4 regions of the Enterobacter dykesii genome follow, and region 1 is predicted to be linked to each of the others. Evidence: predicted binding sites of a transcription regulator. Region 1 holds the regulator's gene; each other region holds the start of a gene.
The links. The regulator sigma-54, encoded in region 1, starts transcription at its own class of promoters, with help from an activator protein. The targets are predictions, from matches to a motif close to GTTGGCACANNTTTCGCTNT.
Positions count from the first base shown of each region.

Region 1 (5,074 bases):
GCTGAGCGGATGCGGTGTTTACGATGGTTCTGAAATACATGAAGCCGTAATCACGCTGCTGGCCCTGGCTAAGCAGGGAGCAGAGGTTATTTGTTTTGCGCCAGATAAAAATCAGGCGGATGTGATTAATCATCTGACCGGCGAGCCGATGGCGGAAACCCGTAATGTACTGATTGAAGCCGCACGTATTGCGCGAGGTGATATCCATCCTCTTATTCAGGCAGACCCTGCAGAGCTTGATGCGCTCATTGTGCCGGGTGGGTTTGGGGCGGCCAAAAATCTCAGTACCTTTGCTGCGCAGGGAGCGGAGTGTCAGATCGATCCTCATCTTAAAGCGCTGTCGCAGGCCATGCATGCGGCTGGAAAACCGCAGGGCTTTATCTGCATCGCGCCGGCAATGCTGCCCAGGATTTTTGATTTCCCGCTGCGTCTGACTATCGGGACGGATATTGATACCGCAGAGATCGTGGAGGAAATGGGGGGCGAACACGTTCCGTGCCCGGTTGATGACATTGTGGTTGATGAAGATAACAAAATTGTCACCACGCCGGCGTATATGCTGGCGAATAATATCGCTGAGGCTGCCTCAGGTATTGAAAAGCTGGTGGCCCGCGTGCTGGTGCTGACTGAATGAGGCGTAAATTTGCCGCAGGCGCAGGGGTGAAACGTTTTCTCTTGCGCATCGTACTTGTGCTGGCGGTATTCTGGGGCGGCGGGCTGGCTTTATTCAGCATTATGCCGGTACCGTTCTCTGCCGTTATGGTTGAGCGCCAGCTTAGCGCGTGGTTCAGCGGCGATTTCAGCTATGTTGCCCACTCTGACTGGGTGAGCATGGACGAGATCTCCCCGTTCATGGGGCTGGCGGTCATCGCGGCGGAGGACCAGAAATTCCCGGAGCACTGGGGGTTTGACGTGGCGGCCATTGAGAAGGCGCTAGCCCATAACGAACGCCATGAAAACCGCGTGCGCGGGGCATCAACCTTGTCGCAGCAGACGGCCAAAAATCTGTTTCTGTGGGATGGTCGAAGCTGGGTGCGAAAAGGGCTGGAAGCGGGGCTGACCCTGGGAATGGAAACGGTCTGGAGCAAAAAACGCATTCTGACCGTCTATCTCAACGTCGCTGAGTTTGGCGACGGCATATTTGGCGTGGAAGCTGCCGCACAGCGGTATTTCAATAAGCCAGCCAGCCGTCTGAGCATGTCAGAAGCAGCGCTATTGGCCGCTGTATTACCGAACCCTATCCGCTTTAAGGCCAGTGCCCCATCAGGGTACGTGCGAAGCCGACAGGCGTGGATTATGCGCCAGATGAATCAGCTGGGCGGAGAGGGGTTTATGCGGCGTAATAACCTTATGTAGGACGGGTAAGCGCAGCGCTACCCGCCTGAATAGCAAATATTAATCTTCGTCGAAACCTGCGTTAAACAGGGCAATCACCGCCGCCAGCGCTTCCTCTTCCTGAGGGCCGCTGGCTTCTACTTCAATCTGGCGCCCTTTGGCGGAATCGAGCATCAGCAGTGCGATCACGCTGTTCGCTTCCGCTTCGGTGCCTTCGTCATTCCGCAGCAGTACCTCTGCATCGAAACCCTGCATCAGCTCAAAAAGCTTCATCGCCGGGCGCGCATGCATACCCAGCTTATTGGTGATCTCAACGGTTTGTTTTACGGTCATGTTTTACGTTTTTCCAGCGTGCGATGACGGGACTGAACGTTCTTCCCGCGCGAGCGGAAATAGTCGGCCAGCTGTTCGGCGATATAAACCGAACGATGTTTACCGCCGGTACAGCCAATCGCCACCGTCAGGTAGCTACGATTGTTTGTCTCCAGCATAGGTAACCATAGCTCAAGGTAGCTTCGCGTCTGGTAGATAAAATTGTGTACTTCTGTGTGCCGGTCGAGGAACGCCGCCACCGGCTTATCCAGACCGGTCATTGGACGCAGCTTCGGATCCCAGTGCGGGTTCGGCAGGAAGCGAACGTCGAAAACGTAATCCGCATCAATCGGAATACCGTGCTTAAAGCCGAAGGATTCGAACACCATCGTCAGTTCGCGCTCGCGTTTACCCAACAGACGGGTACGCAGCATTTCCGCCAGCTCGTGAACGGACATCTCAGAGGTGTCGACAATCAGGTCGGCACGAGAGCGCAGCGGCTCCAGCAGGTCGCTCTCTTCATCAATAGCGCTCTCCAGAGAGAGGTTCTTGCTGGAAAGCGGGTGCAAACGACGGGTATCGCTATAGCGGCGGATCAGCGTATTGCGGTCTGCATCGAGGAACAGCAGCTGAGGCGAGAACGCGTCAGGCAGGTTGCTCATGGCCTGTTCGAAGATCTCTGGCGATTCAGGCATGTTACGAACGTCGATACTGACGGCGGCAGAGGTTTGTCTCTCCGCCAGCGTGCGGGCCAGGTCGGGCAACAACACGACCGGCAGATTATCGACGCAGTAAAAACCCATGTCTTCCAGGGCGCGCAGAGCAACGGATTTCCCCGACCCTGAACGGCCACTGACAATCATCAGCACCATGTTCCGTTTCTCCTCAGGACAACAGATGTGAAGGCCATCTCCTGGTTATGCATCATCCTGATTGCCTTCTGCTTCAGTGATAATTTGATAGAGCTCTTCATCACTTTGAGCCGAGCGCAGTCGACGGCAAATAGTTTTATCGGCCAGACGCTTGGCGACCAGCGACAGCGTATGCAGATGGGTTTTCGTCTGATCGGCAGGCACCAGCAGCGCGAAGAGGAGATCGACGGGCTGGTTATCAATGGCATCGAAGGCGATGGGCGTTTCAAGCTGCACAAACACACCAACGGCACGCAGGGTATCCTCTTCCAGTTTGCCATGCGGGATCGCGATGCCGTTGCCGATACCGGTACTGCCCATTTTTTCACGGGTCAGAATCGCTTCGAACACCACCTGCGGCGGCAGGCCCAGCTGTTTGGCAGCCAGTTCACTGATGATCTCCAGCGCACGTTTTTTGCTCTGGCAGTGAACCGCACTGCGGGTACATTCCTGGTTAAGGACATTGCTCAGTTGAAGAGCGGAATCGTTGTTCATCATAATTTCACCTAAGCGCTAACTGTACAAATGGCCTGTTGTGTTTCACAACAGGCCTTCCTGCACCCGTTAACTGCCCGGACAATTAGTGTTGTTTCAGTTTATCTTTATGTTTATTAAGCTGTCGTGCAAGCTTATCAATCAAGCCGTCGATAGCAGCGTACATGTCTTGCCCTTCCGCACTGGCATGCAGTTCACCCCCGTTAACATGCAGGGTGGCATCCGAGATATGAGTCACTTTCTCCACTTTCAACACAATATAGACCTGATTGATCCTTTCGAAATACTGCTCGAGTTTTGCAAACTTCGCGTTAACGAAGTCGCGTAAAGCCTCAGTAATTTCGACGTTTTGTCCAGTGATGTTGAGCTGCATAGTGTCTTCCTTATCGGTTGTGTCAGACCAGCTGTTTACGCTGGTTGGACGGCGGAATGGATAAAGACTCTCGATACTTCGCAACAGTACGACGTGCCACCATAATACCCTGATCGGACAGCATGGTGGTTAACTTACTGTCGCTTAGTGGCTTCGCGGGGTTCTCCGCGGCGATCAACTTCTTCACCAGGGCACGAATGGCCGTTGACGACGCTTCGCCGCCGCCCTCGGTATTCACATGGCTGGAGAAGAAATACTTAAGCTCAAATATACCGCGTGGACTGTGCAGATACTTCTGCGTGGTGACACGGGAAATGGTTGATTCATGCATCTCGACGGCCTGGGCGATATCCGCCAGTACCATCGGTTTCATATACTCTTCGCCCTGCTCAAAGAACGCCTGCTGCTGTTCGACAATACAGCGGCTGACGCGCAGCAGCGTATCATTTCGGCTCTCCAGACTTTTGATCAGCCATCGCGCTTCCTGAAGATTGCTGCGAATATATTGATTGTCGGAGTCGTTACGCGCGCTGGTGCACATGGAGGCATACTGCTGGTTGATTTGCAGACGAGGGATGCTGTCTGAATTCAGTTCAACGACCCAGCGGTCATTGTGTTTTCTGACCAGCACGTCCGGGATCACGTACTCGGGTTCGCTGGTCTGGATCGACTGTCCCGGGCGCGGATCGAGCGACTGGATCAGATTCACCGCTTCTTTCAGCACCTCTTCCTTCAGGCGCGTGACGCGCATCAGGCTGCGGAAATCGTGGTTGGCCAACAGATCCAGATGATCGCTGATGATTAAGCGCGCCTCGTCGAGCCATGGCGTCTCTTTGCTGAACTGAGAAAGCTGGATCAGCAGGCAGTCGCGCAGATCTTTTGCGGCTACGCCTACCGGATCGAAACGCTGGATGCGCTTCAGAACGGCTTCAACTTCCTCAAGCTCAATCTCGTCGTCGCCCATGCTTTCCAGGATATCGTCCAGCGTGACGGTCAAATAGCCGGTGTCGTCAACGGCATCGACAATTGAGGTGGCAATCGCGCGGTCGGTATCGGAGAAGGGGGTAAGTTCCACCTGCCACATCAGGTAATCCTGCAGCGACTGGGTGGTCTCTCCCTGATAGACCGGTAGCTCATCATCCTGGTAGTCTGCACGCGTACCGGAAGGGGTTCCGGCGGTGTAGATTTCATCCCAGCTGGCATCCAGCGGAAGCTCGTCGGGCATCTCTTTTTGTTCGAGTGCATCCGCGGTGTCGAGCGCTTCTGTATCCTGTGACTGCTGAGCGTCTACCTCGTCATGAAGATCGGTTTGTTCCAGCAGGGGGTTGCTGTCCAGCGCCTGCTGGAGCTCCTGCTGAAGTTCTAACGTGGACAGTTGCAACAGGCGAATTGCCTGCTGTAGCTGCGGCGTCATTGCCAGTTGTTGGCTGAGCCTTAATTGCAAACCTTGCTTCATGTTCAGAGCTTTTTTCTCCGGTTCGGCGTTACGTTACCTCTACCCTATCAGAGTCTGAAGTCTTCCCCAAGATAGACGCGCTTAACATGATCGTCTTCGAGGATCTGCTGCGGCGTACCGTGGGCGATCAGATTGCCCTGGCTCACAATATACGCGCGTTCACACACGGCCAGCGTTTCACGAACGTTGTGG
Region 1 covers NZ_CP126604.1:4,016,387-4,021,460, reverse strand. Annotated here, with positions in the region: gene elbB (isoprenoid biosynthesis glyoxalase ElbB) at 1-634, shown strand, start outside; gene mtgA (monofunctional biosynthetic peptidoglycan transglycosylase) at 631-1,356, shown strand; gene npr (PTS phosphocarrier protein NPr) at 1,396-1,668, opposite strand; gene rapZ (RNase adapter RapZ) at 1,665-2,519, opposite strand; gene ptsN (PTS IIA-like nitrogen regulatory protein PtsN) at 2,565-3,056, opposite strand; gene hpf (ribosome hibernation promoting factor) at 3,139-3,426, opposite strand; gene rpoN (RNA polymerase factor sigma-54) at 3,449-4,882, opposite strand; gene lptB (LPS export ABC transporter ATP-binding protein) at 4,930-5,074, opposite strand, start outside.

Region 2 (5,074 bases), 470 kb from region 1:
GCTTCTTCTGGCGGCAGGTCGTACAGGTTTTTGTCCATCGCTTCGCCCGGATGGATTTTGTTCTTGATACCGTCCAGACCGGCCATCAGCAGTGCTGCGAAGCACAGGTATGGGTTAGCCGCTGGGTCCGGGAAGCGCACTTCGATACGACGCGCTTTAGGAGAAGCCACCACCGGGATACGGATAGAAGCAGAACGGTTACGTGCAGAGTAGGCCAGCATCACTGGCGCTTCGTAGCCCGGGACCAGACGCTTGTAGGAGTTCGTGGTTGGGTTCGCCAGGGCGTTGATCGCTTTAGCATGTTTGATAACACCACCGATGTAATACAGCGCCTGCTCGGACAGACCGGCATATTTGTCGCCAGAGAACAGGTTGGTACCGTTCTTGGACAGAGACATGTGGCAGTGCATACCGGAACCGTTATCGCCAAACATTGGTTTTGGCATGAAGGTCGCGGTTTTACCGAAACGGTGCGCAACGTTGTGCACAACGTATTTGTAGATCTGAATTTCGTCCGCTTTTTTGGTCATGGAGTTGAAGCGGGTTGCCACTTCGTTCTGACCCGCAGTCGCCACTTCGTGGTGGTGAGCTTCAACAACCAGGCCCATCTCTTCCATCACCAGACACATGGTGGAACGGATGTCCTGTGCAGAGTCGACCGGAGGAACCGGGAAGTAACCGCCTTTCACGCCAGGACGGTGACCTTTGTTACCGCCTTCGTATTTGGTAGAGGAGTTCCATGCACCTTCGATGTCGTCGATAGCCACGTGGGAGCCAGAAATAGAGGCACCGAAACGGATGTCATCGAACAGGAAGAATTCTGGCTCTGGCCCGAACAGAACGGTGTCCGCGATGCCGGTAGAACGCAGGTACTCTTCAGCGCGTTTCGCGATAGAACGTGGGTCGCGGTCGTAGCCCTGCAGCGTGCCTGGCTCGAGGATGTCGCAACGGATGATCAGGGTTGGTTCTTCGAAGAACGGATCAATGACCGCAGTGGTCGCGTCTGGCATCAGAACCATGTCGGATTCGTTAATGCCTTTCCAGCCACCAATGGAGGAGCCGTCAAACATTTTGCCTTCTTCAAAGAATTCGGCGTTCACCTGATGAGCAGGGATTGTGACGTGCTGTTCTTTACCTTTGGTATCGGTGAAGCGCAGATCAACAAACTTCACTTCATGTTCGTTCAGCATCGTCAAAACGTGTTCAGCGGACATACTTAACTCTCCAGATTGGTCATTGTCGTCGTGGTAACGAGGTCTTCAATTTCTGTTTGTACTGGCTGGTGCCATGTATTTTTTATAAAGCGAAATCTGTGCCAACTTTTAAATCACCCTAAAAAGGCGTTATCATGCGCACCATAGTGCAAAAGGGCTGCACCACAATGGATTTGTTGCACCAGTATAGTGCTTTAATGTGAACATTGAGCACCATATTGGTGCAAATTACGTTAAAGTGCCCTTTTACCGCTCCGTGAAAGCGATCACAAAGCATCTCTGCAATACTTGTTTGCGGGGGATGTTTGTGATCCTGTTTTGTAGTGCGATTAATCCGTGTACAATAACGCGCTATTTCTAAATGCCTGAGGCAAAGTTGTGATCGAAAATTTGCGTAACATCGCCATCATCGCGCACGTTGACCATGGTAAAACTACCCTGGTCGACAAGCTGCTGCAGCAATCCGGTACGTTTGATGCGCGTGCCGAAACCCAAGAACGCGTGATGGACTCCAACGATTTGGAGAAAGAGCGTGGGATTACCATCCTCGCGAAAAACACCGCGATTAAATGGAATGACTACCGTATCAACATCGTTGATACCCCAGGGCACGCCGACTTCGGTGGTGAAGTTGAACGTGTAATGTCCATGGTAGACTCCGTTCTGCTGGTCGTTGACGCAATGGATGGCCCAATGCCACAGACGCGCTTCGTGACCAAAAAAGCTTTTGCCCATGGTCTGAAGCCAATCGTTGTTATCAACAAAGTTGACCGCCCTGGCGCGCGTCCTGACTGGGTTGTTGACCAGGTCTTCGACCTGTTCGTTAACCTCGACGCGACCGACGAGCAGTTGGACTTCCCTATCGTTTACGCCTCTGCGCTGAACGGTATCGCAGGTCTGGACCACGAAGACATGGCTGAAGACATGACCCCGCTGTATCAGGCGATTGTTGACCGTGTTCCTGCACCAAACGTCGATCTCGACGGCACCCTGCAGATGCAGATCTCTCAGCTCGACTACAACAACTACGTTGGCGTAATCGGCATTGGTCGTATCAAGCGCGGTAAAGTGAAGCCTAACCAGCAGGTTACTATCATCGATAGCGAAGGCAAAACCCGTAACGGTAAAGTCGGTAAAGTACTGACTCACCTGGGTCTTGAGCGTATCGAGAGCGACATCGCTGAAGCGGGCGACATCATCGCTATCACCGGTCTGGGTGAACTGAACATCTCCGACACCATCTGCGATCCGCAGAACGTCGAAGCGCTGCCAGCCCTGTCCGTTGATGAACCAACCGTATCCATGTTCTTCAACGTCAACACCTCTCCGTTCTGTGGTAAAGAAGGTAAATTCGTTACCTCTCGTCAGATCCTTGACCGCCTGAACAAAGAGCTGGTGCACAACGTTGCGCTGCGCGTTGAAGAAACCGAAGACGCTGATGCATTCCGCGTTTCTGGTCGTGGTGAGCTACACCTTTCTGTTCTGATCGAAAACATGCGTCGTGAAGGTTTCGAAATGGCGGTTTCCCGTCCGAAAGTAATCTTCCGCGAAATCGACGGCCGTAAACAAGAGCCGTTCGAAAACGTAACGCTGGACGTTGAAGAGCAGCACCAGGGTTCTGTGATGCAGGCTCTGGGTGAGCGTAAAGGCGACCTGAAAAACATGAATCCAGATGGCAAAGGCCGCGTACGTCTCGACTACGTGATCCCAAGCCGTGGCCTGATCGGCTTCCGTTCTGAGTTCATGACCATGACTTCCGGTACCGGTCTGCTGTACTCCACCTTCAGCCACTACGACGACGTGCGTCCGGGCGAAGTGGGCCAGCGTAACAACGGCGTGCTGATCTCCAACGGTCAGGGTAAAGCGGTTGCGTTTGCGCTGTTCGGTCTGCAGGATCGCGGTAAGCTGTTCCTGGGTCACGGTGCTGAAGTTTATGAAGGCCAGATCATCGGTATTCACAGTCGTTCTAACGACCTGACCGTAAACTGCCTGACCGGTAAGAAACTGACCAACATGCGTGCGTCCGGTACTGACGAAGCAACGGTTCTGGTTCCACCGATCAAGATGACTCTGGAGCAGGCTCTGGAATTCATCGATGATGACGAACTGGTCGAAGTGACTCCACAGTCAATTCGTATCCGTAAACGTCACCTGACCGAGAACGATCGTAAACGTGCTATGCGCGGTGCGAAAGAAGAGTAATACAGGTTAGCGTTAACGCTGTCCTGTATGTAAAAAGCCGCTGAGCGATCAGCGGCTTTTTTATTCGATTATCGCCAGAATTCTTCATTACCTGGGGCATTATGTCCGGAAGCTATCTCTTTCCTGCGAAATTCACGGATTAGCGTAACTCTGCTCCATTTATCACGAACACCCGATCTGCCGATGAAATCGTGGTTTCGCGATGCGCGATAATAATCCTTGTGATGTTCATCGCCTGTATAGACTGATTGACCTGACTCTCACTGGTTTTATCAAGGTGGCTGGTCGCCTCGTCCATGAATAAAATACCCGGTTTGCGGTATAATGCCCTGGCAATATAAATCCGCTGTTTTTGACCGCCGGACAACCCCTCCCCAAGTTCACCAATCAGTGTCTCGTAACCCATTGGTAGTTTTAAAATGTCATTATGAATATGGCTTGCGATGGCGCATTGCACCATCCACTGCTCGTCAATGTCAGGCCGAAAACCGGCGATATTCTCTTTGATAGAGCCTGAAAACAGCTTATCTTCCTGCATGATACAGGCAATGCGTTCAGCATAATGTTCAAAACCAAGTTGCTTAATATCAATGCCATTAATTCGGACGCAGCCGTTCGACGGTTCGAATAAACCGCACAACACTTTCATCAAGGTGCTTTTACCTGCACCCGATACGCCCGTAAAAGCAATACTCTCCCCGGCATGAATGGTCAGATTCAGTTTGCTGAAGATAGGGTCCGCATGGTTATCATAACGGTAGGCCAGATCCTGAGTTTCGAGCGTTAAGGCTCCGTGTGGTAAACGCAGCGGGCTGGTGGACTTTGAAGAAGATGCTTCCTGCAGCGCAATATCGGCAACGCGTTCATTATGTAAATTGATGATCTTCAGATGAATGATAAAGTTGATCAGGGCATTTATTCGGTCATAGAACTGACTTCTGAAGGTGTTAAACGCGATAAACATACCGATGGTTAAATGACTATCCATCATCAGCCTGCCGCTAACCCACAGGATAACAATTTGGTCGCAGGCGGCGATAAAAGAGACGACACCACCAAAGAAGAGATCCATTCGCGTCAAACGAATGCCGGTATTGACCTTATCTGAAAAAAGATTAAACCAGTTATCGATTCTCAGGTCAGTCATCCCCTGAATCTTAATCGTCGCGATACCGTACAGGGTTTCCATAAAATAAGAATTAAGACGTGCTTCCTTGATTAACTCTTCTTCGGATAACTGGCGATAGTATCGATAGGTAGCAAACCGAATGAAGGTGTATATTGAGGTAAAAGAGACCACTATCATGCTGAGCTGCAGGTTGTATAAAAACATCATTACCAGCAAACCCATGAGCATTAGCGTATCAATAATGCTACCAGTTAAACCTGTGGTAAAAGTGGCCCGTATCACATCAAGCGAGTGGAAACGAGACTGAATGTCCCCCAGTTTGCGTCTTTCAAAATAAGTGGTCGGTAGCTTAATAAGGTGAGAAAAGAGGCTAAAACTCCACTGGACGTCGATGAGTGTTCCCAGTATCAGCGTGGTCCAGGAGCGTATGACACTGACCGTCAAACGTAACAGAATCAGAATAAATAGCCCAAGACAGATGATATTAAGTAAACCGTAATCTCCGGATGCAATGACATTATCCGTGACT
Region 2 covers NZ_CP126604.1:4,485,588-4,490,661, reverse strand. Annotated here, with positions in the region: gene glnA (glutamate--ammonia ligase) at 1-1,214, opposite strand, end outside; gene typA (ribosome-dependent GTPase TypA) at 1,593-3,416, shown strand; gene F0320_RS21440 (peptidase domain-containing ABC transporter) at 3,556-5,074, opposite strand, start outside.
Region 2: a site for sigma-54 is predicted at 1,301-1,320, ahead of glnA (glutamate--ammonia ligase). Genes of this name have one in related genera too.

Region 3 (5,074 bases), 1.7 Mb from region 1:
AACGTTGTCGGCAATAATTAGCTCGCGCATCAGCGGCTTCACGGCCCCGCCGGCGACAGGAATGTCGGTGCGTTTGAGCAGCGTGAGCATACGCAGCACGTTGCGCAGGGTTTTGTCAGGCGTCTGATTTCCGGCGGATGAGGTGACGGCTTTTACCTCGAGTTCAGGGGAGGCAAGAGCGAGGACGAGCGCGATCGCGTCGTCATGACCCGGATCGCAATCGAGAATAATAGGCTGTGCCATAGCGTTCTCCACAAGTAGCGTTATTTTGTGACAAGGTTAACGCTGCAATGTGACGCCGACGAGAGGAACTGAGTGAAAGCGTGAAGCAGTGCGCAATCCGCAGATTGCGCACCGGGAAGGTTAGTGCAGGATTTTCGCAAGGAAATCTTTCGCACGCTCGGATTTCGGGTTAGCGAAGAACTCTTCTTTCGGTGAGTCTTCGACAATTTTCCCTTCGTCCATAAAGATTACGCGGTTGGCCACTTTACGGGCAAAGCCCATTTCATGGGTCACCACCATCATGGTCATCCCTTCGTGCGCCAGTTCGACCATTACGTCCAGCACTTCATTGATCATCTCTGGATCGAGCGCCGACGTTGGCTCATCAAACAGCATCGCCACCGGATCCATGCACAGCGCGCGGGCGATCGCCACGCGCTGCTGTTGGCCGCCAGAAAGCTGTGCCGGGAACTTATCGGCATGCGCCGAAAGCCCAACGCGTTCCAGGAGTTTCAGGCCTTTCTCGCGCGACGCTTTTTTATCACGCTTAAGCACTTTTACCTGCGCCAGCGTCAGGTTCTCAATAATGGAGAGGTGAGGGAACAGCTCAAAATGCTGGAACACCATGCCAACGTGAGAGCGAAGCTGAGCGAGGTTGGTTTTCTTGTCGTTGACCTTTGTGCCGTTGACGACGATCTCACCCTGCTGCACCGGCTCCAGTCCGTTGACGGTTTTGATCAGCGTCGATTTACCGGAACCTGACGGCCCGCACACTACCACCACGTCGCCTTTTTTCACTTCGGTGGAGCAGTCGGTCAGCACCTGAAAGTGCCCATACCATTTAGAAACATTTTTCAGGGAAATCATTATACCGTCCTTTTCTTCAGCCAGCTGACCAACAGCGACGCGCTTAAACTAATCACAAAATAGACCGCACCCGCAAAGAGCACCATCTCGACCTGCGTACCATCACGTTCACCGATGGTTGACGCGGTACGGAAGAAGTCTGCCAGACTCAGAACGTAGACCAGAGAGGTATCCTGGAACAGCACGATGCCCTGGGTCAGCAGGAGCGGAACCATGGCGCGAAACGCCTGCGGCAGAATAATGAGCTGCATGGACTGCCAGTGCGTCATCCCCAGTGCCAGCGCGGCGCTGGATTGCCCGCGGGAGATACTCTGAATGCCCGCTCGGATAATCTCCGAGTAGTAAGCGGCCTCGAACATTGAGAACGCCACCATGGCGGAGATCAGACGGATATCGGTTTTCGGCGACAGCCCCAGCACGTTCTGCAGGAAGCCGGGCACAATCAGGTAAAACCACAGCAGCACCATCACCAGCGGGATGGAGCGGAACACGTTAACGTAGGCGGTCGCAAACCAGGCGAGCGGCTTAAAGCTCGACAGGCGCATGACGGCCAGCAGGGTGCCCCAGACGATACCGACGATGATGGCAATGACGGTGATTTTTAAGGTAATCACCAGGCCATCAAGCAGGTAAGGCATGGATGGAACGATAGAACTCCAGTCAAATTCGTACATTATTTGCCCCCCAGATTACCCGGCAGGCGGATTTTGCGTTCAACCAGGTTCATCACCAGCATGATGAAAGCGTTAATCAGAACATACGCGAGCGTGATCGCGGTGAAGGATTCCCACGCGTGAGCGGAGTAATCCAGCAGCTTGCCCGCCTGCGCGGCCATGTCGACCAGGCCGATAGTCGAGGCGATGGCCGAGTTTTTCACCAGGTTCATCATCTCGGAGGTCATCGGTGGAACGATAACGCGGTAGGCGTTAGGCAGCAGCACGTAGCGGTAAGTTTGGGGCAGCGTCAGGCCCATCGCCAGACCCGCGTTTTTTTGTCCGCGCGGCAATGACTGAATGGCGGCACGCACCTGCTCGCAAACGCGCGCAGCGGTAAACAGCCCCAGACACATCATGGAGGAGACAAAGAACTGCACGTTCGGATCCAGCTCCGACTTGAACCACATGCCAATATTTTCTGGCAGCAGTTCCGGGATAACCAGATACCAGGTAAAGAATTGCACGATCAGCGGAACGTTACGGAACAGTTCCACATACAGGGTGCCAAGCGTTGAAAGAAAACGGTTAGGGACGGTGCGCAGAATACCGAACAGAGAACCGACAAGAAACGCGATAATCCACGCCGTTATCGATAATGCCACGGTAACCTGAAAGCCGCTCCACAGCCAGCCAAGATAGGTGGTGTTGCCGAAAGGGGCTTGTTGCAGGAATATGCCCCAGTTCCAGTCTATTGACATAATAAACTCCAGAAAAAAAAGGGTAGCAGCGCTACCCTCGAAGATTGGTGAGAAGCTCATTTTTCGCGCTGAGTGGGGAACGACCACTCAACGTATAGTCTGTCCATGCTTCCCGACAATCGAGAGGGCAGGAGAACCCGCCCCTGTAGTTCTAATTAGTTAAGAGCCTTGTCATTTGGAGATTTGAACAGCGCTTTCATGTCGTCAGACAGTTCAAAATTCATGTTCAGGTTTTTTGGCGGAATCGGGTTCTTGAACCACTTGTCGAACCATTTCTCCGCTTCGCCGGAGGTCTGCACCTGAGCGATGGTGTCATCGATCAGCTTTTTGAACTGCGGATCGTCTTTACGCAGCATACAGCCGTAGGCTTCTTTGGACTGCGCGGTACCGACGATATCCCAGTTGTCTGGTTTTTTCGCTTTCGCACGCTCGCCCGCCAGCAGGGCATCATCCATCATAAACGCGACGGCACGACCGCTTTCCAGGGTACGGAAGGAGTCGCCATGGTCTTTCGCGCTGATGATGCGCATATCCATTTTCTTCTCGTCGTTCAGCTTGTGCAGCAGCACTTCAGACGTGGTACCGGAGGTGACAACGACTGCTTTGCCTTTCAGGTCAGCGAAGTCTTTGATCTCACCGCCTTTCTTCGTCAGCAGACGGGTGCCTACGACAAAGATGGTGTCCGAGAAGGCAGCCTGTTTCTGACGCTCGAGGTTGTTGGTGGTGGAGCCACACTCGAAGTCAAAGGTGCCGTTTTGCAGCAGTGGAATACGGTTCTGTGAAGTGATTGGGATCAGCTTCACCTGCAGGTCAGGTTTGTTCAGCTTTTTCTTCACAGCTTCAACGATGGCGTTGGAGTAATCCTGTGAATAGCCCACGACTTTTTGCGTGTTGTCGTAGTAAGAGAACGGGACTGAAGATTCACGGTGGCCGACCACGATCACGCCGTTTTTGGCAATCTTGTCGAGAGTGCTGCCTGCTGCCGGAGCATCTTCAGCGTGAACCACGCCTGCAGACATTCCCATTACCAGCATTGCTGTGGCCAGTTTACGTAATTGCATACCCAACTCCTTTTTTATCAGCGCCAGCGACGCATTGATACCCATTGTGATGTTGTTATATCTCGCGCAGTGCGAGTGCAGTGTTATGCAAGCTTGTTAACATTTAGTCTGGCTTAATGTAAAGATTTTGCTGCGTTATTGTTTATTTTTGCGAAGCGCGCCGCACCAATCAGAGGCAAATATCTCCCGTTGCACCGTTTCGGTGCTACCGATGATCTACGCTGGTGCGACACAGTTGCACGTTAAGCCAAACTGCGTTTACCTGAATAAACAAAGCAATAGGCGTGCCAGAATGGGAGTCTGGAGAAAATTGTCGGGTGGCGGCTACGCCACCCGACAATAGAAGGAAAGGTTACTTCCGACGCTGACGCAGGCTCATCAGCACCGCGCCAAAGCCGAACAGCACGGTCAGTATCCACAGCGGCCAGTTGCCGGTGCGCGCGTATGGCGTCAGCCCCGTGGTTGGTGTGACTTTAGTGGTCAGTACCTCACGGGTAAACTGCGGGATCATCGCCTGAATCTCGCCCTGCGGACCAATCACGGCGGTGATGCCGTTGTTGGTGCTGCGCAGCAGCGGACGCGCCAGCTCCAGGGAGCGCATACGTGCCATCTGGAAGTGCTGCCACGGCCCGATTGACTTACCAAACCAGGCATCGTTGGAAATGGTCAGCAGATAGTCGGTATCCGGACGGAAGTTATCGCGTACCTGTTCGCCGAGAATGATTTCGTAGCAGATGGCTGCCGTCAGGGCAACGCCGTGCGCGTGCAGCTGAGGCTGTACGTACGGGCCGCGGCTGAAAGAGGACATCGGCAGGTCAAAGAACGGGGCCAGCGGGCGCAGAATCGACTCCAGCGGGACAAATTCACCAAACGGTACCAGATGGTTCTTGTTGTACCGGTCAGTGGAGTGGTAGCTGTACTCGCTGTCTTTCCCGAGCGTAATGATGCTGTTGTAGGTGTCGTAGCGGTTGTGCTGATTCAGACGCGCATCGACAATCCCGGTGATCAGCGTGCTGCCGCGCGCCAGCAGCAGGTCGTTCATCATGTTGAGGAACGGCTGCTGATTGAGCTCCAGATCGGGAATGGCAGACTCCGGCCAGATAATCAGCTGTGATTTTCCCATCACCTCTTCGGTGGCGTTGGCGTAGATCTTCAGCGTATTCAGCAGCTCCTTCTCGTCCCACTTCATGGACTGCGGAATATTCCCCTGCACCATGGAAACCTGCATGGCGCGATCGGGCTCGGGTGTGAACCACTGGATATAGCGCAGCGGGAAGGGCAGGGCGAACAGCACCAGCGCCACGGCAAGCGGCTTCCAGCAGCGCGTGACCAGCGCCAGTACCAGCAGGCCGCTCACCACCATCAGAAGGAAGTTAATAGCCTCAACGCCCATGACCGGCGCCAGACCCTTCAGGGGGCCGTCAATCTGGCTGTAGCCGAACTGCAGCCACGGGAAGCCCGTCAGCACCCAGCCGCGCAGGAACTCGGTTATCTGCCAGGCTACCGGCGC
Region 3 covers NZ_CP126604.1:1,202,703-1,207,776, forward strand. Annotated here, with positions in the region: gene rihA (pyrimidine-specific ribonucleoside hydrolase RihA) at 1-243, opposite strand, end outside; gene F0320_RS05630 (amino acid ABC transporter ATP-binding protein) at 364-1,089, opposite strand; gene gltK (glutamate/aspartate ABC transporter permease GltK) at 1,089-1,763, opposite strand; gene F0320_RS05640 (amino acid ABC transporter permease) at 1,763-2,503, opposite strand; gene F0320_RS05645 (amino acid ABC transporter substrate-binding protein) at 2,659-3,564, opposite strand; gene lnt (apolipoprotein N-acyltransferase) at 3,917-5,074, opposite strand, start outside.
Region 3: a site for sigma-54 is predicted at 3,837-3,856, ahead of F0320_RS05645 (amino acid ABC transporter substrate-binding protein). Genes of this name have one in related genera too.

Region 4 (5,074 bases), 430 kb from region 1:
GTGGTAAACGGTGTGGGTGATAAAGCTGATGTGGGTAGAGCCCGCGACCTGCGCGGCGACCCACAGCCCCAGCAGCAGGATCGGCTCCACCAGTACGCCGAGCATTGCCTCGCGGCTGGCACCGATGCCGGTAAACGGGCTCCCGGTGTCCAGGCCCGCAATCGCAAAGAAGAAGCGGGCGATGGCAAAGAGGTAGATAAGCGTGATCAGATCGCCAAGCACGGGCAGCGGCGACGCCACCGTCACCACCGGCAGCGCGGTGGCGATGGTCAGCATCACGCCCACCATCACAAACGGCGTCAGGCGGAAGACCCAGCCTGCGGCATCCGGCGCGACGCTCTGACGAGAAAGCAGCTTGAAGAGATCGCGGTATTCCTGAAGCACCCCAGGCCCGCGACGGTTGTGCATCCGGGCGCGCGCCACGCGCGTGATGCCCGACAGCAGCGGCGCAGCGGCGAACAGCACCAGCGCCTGAAGAATTGCCAGTAACAGACTCATGTCAGGCTCCTCGTGAAATCACAATGACCACCAGCACCGCCAGCTCGATGACCGCCAGACGGCGGAACAGCACGGGCGCGGCGGCACTCTGCCAGCCGGGTACCCAGCCCACCGGGTTCAGCCAGTGGCGCAGCTTCAGCACGGCGGCGAAGTTCTCCTTCACCGGCATGGCGAAACCGTGGGCGGTGATGACCATCGACTGTTCGTGTTCGTAGCCGCAGGCCCACGCCGCACCGCGCGAGCGGGAGGCGAGCCGGTCGCGTTTGAAGAACAGCATCAGGACGAGCGGCAGCAGCGGTGCGCCAATCAGCAGCAGCGCGATCATGGGCTGAGAGACGGTGGTATTCGCCACGGTCAGCGGCAGCGGAATGGCGTTGCCCAGCAGCGGCAGCAGCCACGGCGCGGCGACGCCGCCCGCGATACAGCACAGCGCCAGCGCGACCACGCTGATGCCCATCAACAACGGTGCGCAGCAGGCGTTTTCCGCTTCGCGGGTGCGCGGCGCGCCGAGGAAGGTCACGCCGTAGACTTTCGCCATGCACATCACCGCCAGCGCCCCGGTAATCGCCAGACCGACCGCCAGCAGCGGGCCGAGCAGACGCGCGATAAAGAGATCGGTCTGGCCGAGCGCGAAGAAGGACTGATAGATCACCCACTCCCCGGCAAAGCCATTCAGCGGCGGCAGCGCGGCCATCGCCATCAGCCCGACCAGCATCGCCAGTGAAATCACCGGCATCTTTTTGCCAATCCCGCCGAGCTTTTCAATATCCCGATGGCCGGTGCGGAACCAGACGCTGCCCGCCCCGAGGAACAGGGTGCTTTTAAACAGGCTGTGGTTGACGAGGTGATACAGACCGCCGATAAAACCGGCGGCAATCAGCGCCGGATGATTGAGCGCCAGCCCGGTCACGCCCGCGCCAATGCCGAGCAGGATAATGCCGATATTTTCCAGGGTGTGGTACGCCAGCAGGCGCTGGATATTGTGCTCCATCAGCGCGTACAGGCCGCCGACGAACGCGGTAATCATTCCGGCGACCAGCAGCACGACGCCCCACCACAGCGGCGGTTGTCCGCCGGTCAGCGTTATCGCCAAAATCCCGAACAGACCCACTTTCATCACCACCACCGAAAACAGCGCGGCGGCAGGCGCGGAGGCATTGGCGTGCGCCTGCGGCACCCAGCCGTGCAGCGGGATGATGCCGGCGAGCAGGCCAAAGCCGAGCACGCCCAGCAGCCAGACGTCGTTCCCCAGCGGATGCCCGTTGAGCGCAGCGAAGTCCAGCGTGCCAAAGCGGTGCCATACCAGCCAGCAGGCCAGCGCCAGCAGCAGCGTCCCGAGGCGTCCCAGCGCAAACCACAGCTTGCCGGAGGCGCTGCAGCCGGTCAGGAACACGCCGCAGAGCGCCATGATTTCCGCCATCACCACCAGCGCCCCGAGGTTGCTGGCGCTAACGGTACAGACCGCCGTCGCCATCAGCAGGTTAACCAGCAGGCCGTTGGCTTTAGCGTGCGGGTGGCGATGCCAGTCGATATTGAACAGGCTGATAAACAGCCCGCTCAGGCCAAACGTCACCAGCCAGATGGCGTTCAGGGGCGTGATCTCAACCGTGTGGCGAATCAGCGGCATCACGGTCTCTGCGGACTGGCCGCCGAGCAGGACGACACCGCCTGCCGCCAGCGTCATCAGGCTAGCGGCCGCCCCGCCGATCCCAGCGATCGCGCCGCTGAGCATTTTATGGAATGAGAAGATCAGCGCCAGAACAGCGGCGGCAGCAAAACAGGCTACCGCGCTGGTAATCATCATCGCCGCGTTCATTTCGCCCCCTCGTTAAGCGCCTGTAGCAGAGAAAGGTCGCCAAAATCACTGTTGATGGTCAGCTCGCGTTTACGCTTGCTGGTACGGGCGATGTCGCGAATGTTAACCAGAATCAACGCCTTAGTCGGGCAGGTGCGTACGCATGCCGGGCCCTGCTCATCGAAGCTGCACAGGTCGCATTTCACCGCAACGGCACGAATGCCGGGCACCCAATCCAGCAGCGTGCTTACGCGTGCAGGTGCCGGGGGCGCGGGCGGGGCTTTTGGCGAGTTGGCGTTCGCCGGAATATGCAGCGGACGGCTGCCGGAAAATTCAATCGCGCCGAACGGGCAGGCAATGCCGCACAGCTTGCAGCTTACGCACAGGCTTTCGTTCAGCTGGACAGCGCCATCCACGCGGGTGATGGCATTCACAGGGCAGACGCCCGCGCAGGGGGCGTCTTCACAGTGATGGCAGAGCTGCGGGGCAGACTCTTTTTCATTACGCATGACGTGCAGGCGCGGCATGAACTGCAGCCCATGCTGGCGATGCGTTTCCGAACACGCCGCCTCACAGGTTCGACAGCCAATACAGACCGTCGAGTCGGCAATTACAAAACGGTTCACCGGGTTATCCTCTGGTGATAGTCATTTTTGACGAAAAACTGTCTTGTCGACACTTCTCGACACGCATGGGTCAGGCCACGTTCGCTGAGGTATTTCCATCCATCAGCTGCTTCAGGTTGACCGGAAGATCGTGCTCAACGGCGGCATACAGGCCGTTATAGACCGGCGCGATTTTTTCCAGATAGTGCTCCAGCACCTGCTGGCGATCGCGGTTGCTGACGTGGCCGTCCACCATGCCGTCGGCCATCAGCTGCGCCTTTGCAATGCACTGTTTTTCGCCGTCTTTTGTCTCGAGGTGATACTCAATGGTGTGGCTGTTGAAGTTGTCCGCCAAAGTAACGTTGATGATGAAATGGCCGAAGAGGACAAAGCGCATGTCGCCCTGCGCCGCGCAGCTCATCGCGTGGTGAAGACGCGCTTTCGAGAGGGTTATGCCCTGAACCAGAGAGTTGCAGTAGAGGTGCCACTGGTCCTGCAGCTGCTGATGACGCTGCGCGATGTAATCCGCTTTTTCGCTGATTTCCCAAATAGTCATAGAAGGTATCCGGTTAATGGAGATAGCGGCTGTTAAGCAGATTCCATGCCAGTTTTTATCTTACTGATTTTAAATAGATTTAATTATAAAACCGCTGTCAACGCCGCGGTGTCGACGTGTCATTTCGACAGCGTTGACATCGTCACGCCTTAACAAAAATTAAGCTGGCACCGTTATTGCATTCAATGGCGCAATTCATTGAGGAGGCGCCATGCACGAAATCACCCTCTGCCAGCGGGCTCTGGAACTTATCGAACAGCAGGCAGTGCAAAACCACGCGAAGCGCGTCACCGGCGTCTGGCTGAAGGTCGGGGCGTTTTCCTGCGTCGAGCCCAGCGCCCTGCATTTCTGTTTTGAGCTGGTGTGTCGCGGCACGCTGGCGGAAGGCTGCGAACTTCATATTGAAGAGCAGCAGGCGGAGTGCTGGTGCGAGCAGTGCCAGCAGTACGTCACCCTGCTGTCATCAAAGGTTCAGCGCTGTCCGCAGTGTCAGAGCACCGGTCTTCGCATCGTGGCGGACGACGGCATGCAGATCCAACGCCTCGAAATCGAGAAGGAGTAAAGTATGTGTAGCACCTGCGGTTGCGCCGAAGGCAACCTGTATATAGAAGGGGATGAACACCGTCCCCATTCCGCGTTTCGCTCCGCGCCCTTTTCCCCTGCCCCGCGTCCTTCTGCGGCACTGACCGGTATCACTTTCTCTCCGCAACGGTCCGCTGCGGGCGATCTCCACTACGGCCACGGCGAAGCGGGTACCCACGCGCCGGGCATCAGCCAGCGCCAGATGCTGGAGGTGGAAATCAACGTACTGGACAAAAATAACCAGATCGCCGACCGCAACCGCGCGCGCTTTGCCGCCCGCGAACAGCTGGTGCTGAACCTGGTCTCCAGCCCCGGTTCCGGCAAGACCACGCTGTTAACGGAAACGCTCAAACGCCTGAACGGGCGCGTCTCCTGCGCGGTGATTGAAGGCGACCAGCAAACCGTTAACGACGCGGCGCGCATTCGCGAAACCGGCACCCCGGCGATTCAGGTCAATACCGGCAAAGGCTGCCACCTGGATGCGCAGATGATTGCCGACGCCGCCCCGCGTCTGCCGCTGGCGGATAACGGCATTCTGTTTATTGAAAACGTCGGCAACCTGGTCTGCCCGGCGAGCTTCGATCTGGGCGAACGCCACAAGATAGCGGTGCTTTCGGTGACCGAAGGCGAAGACAAGCCGCTGAAGTACCCGCATATGTTTGCCGCCGCGTCCATCATGCTGCTGAACAAAGTCGACCTGCTGCCGTACCTGAATTTCGACGTGGATAAATGCCTGGCGTATGCCCGTGAGGTGAATCCGGAGATTGAGATCCTGCTTGTCTCCGCCACGCGCGGCGACGGGATGGATGCCTGGCTGAACTGGCTGGAGAGCGAACGATGTGCATAGGCGTACCGGGACAAATCCATTCCATTGACGGGAACCAAGCCAAAGTGGAGGTCTGCGGCATCCTGCGCGACGTCGACCTGACGCTGGTGGGCAGCAGCGATGAAACGGGCGCATCGCGTCTCGGCCAGTGGGTGCTGGTCCACGTGGGGTTTGCCATGAGCGTGATTAACGAAGCGGAAGCCCGCGACACG
Region 4 covers NZ_CP126604.1:3,583,602-3,588,675, forward strand. Annotated here, with positions in the region: gene F0320_RS17020 (respiratory chain complex I subunit 1 family protein) at 1-498, opposite strand, end outside; gene hycC (formate hydrogenlyase subunit 3) at 500-2,314, opposite strand; gene F0320_RS17030 (4Fe-4S dicluster domain-containing protein) at 2,311-2,919, opposite strand; gene hycA (formate hydrogenlyase regulator HycA) at 2,990-3,454, opposite strand; gene hypA (hydrogenase maturation nickel metallochaperone HypA) at 3,666-4,016, shown strand; gene hypB (hydrogenase nickel incorporation protein HypB) at 4,020-4,883, shown strand; gene F0320_RS17050 (HypC/HybG/HupF family hydrogenase formation chaperone) at 4,874-5,074, shown strand, end outside.
Region 4: a site for sigma-54 is predicted at 3,618-3,637, ahead of hypA (hydrogenase maturation nickel metallochaperone HypA). Genes of this name have one in related genera too.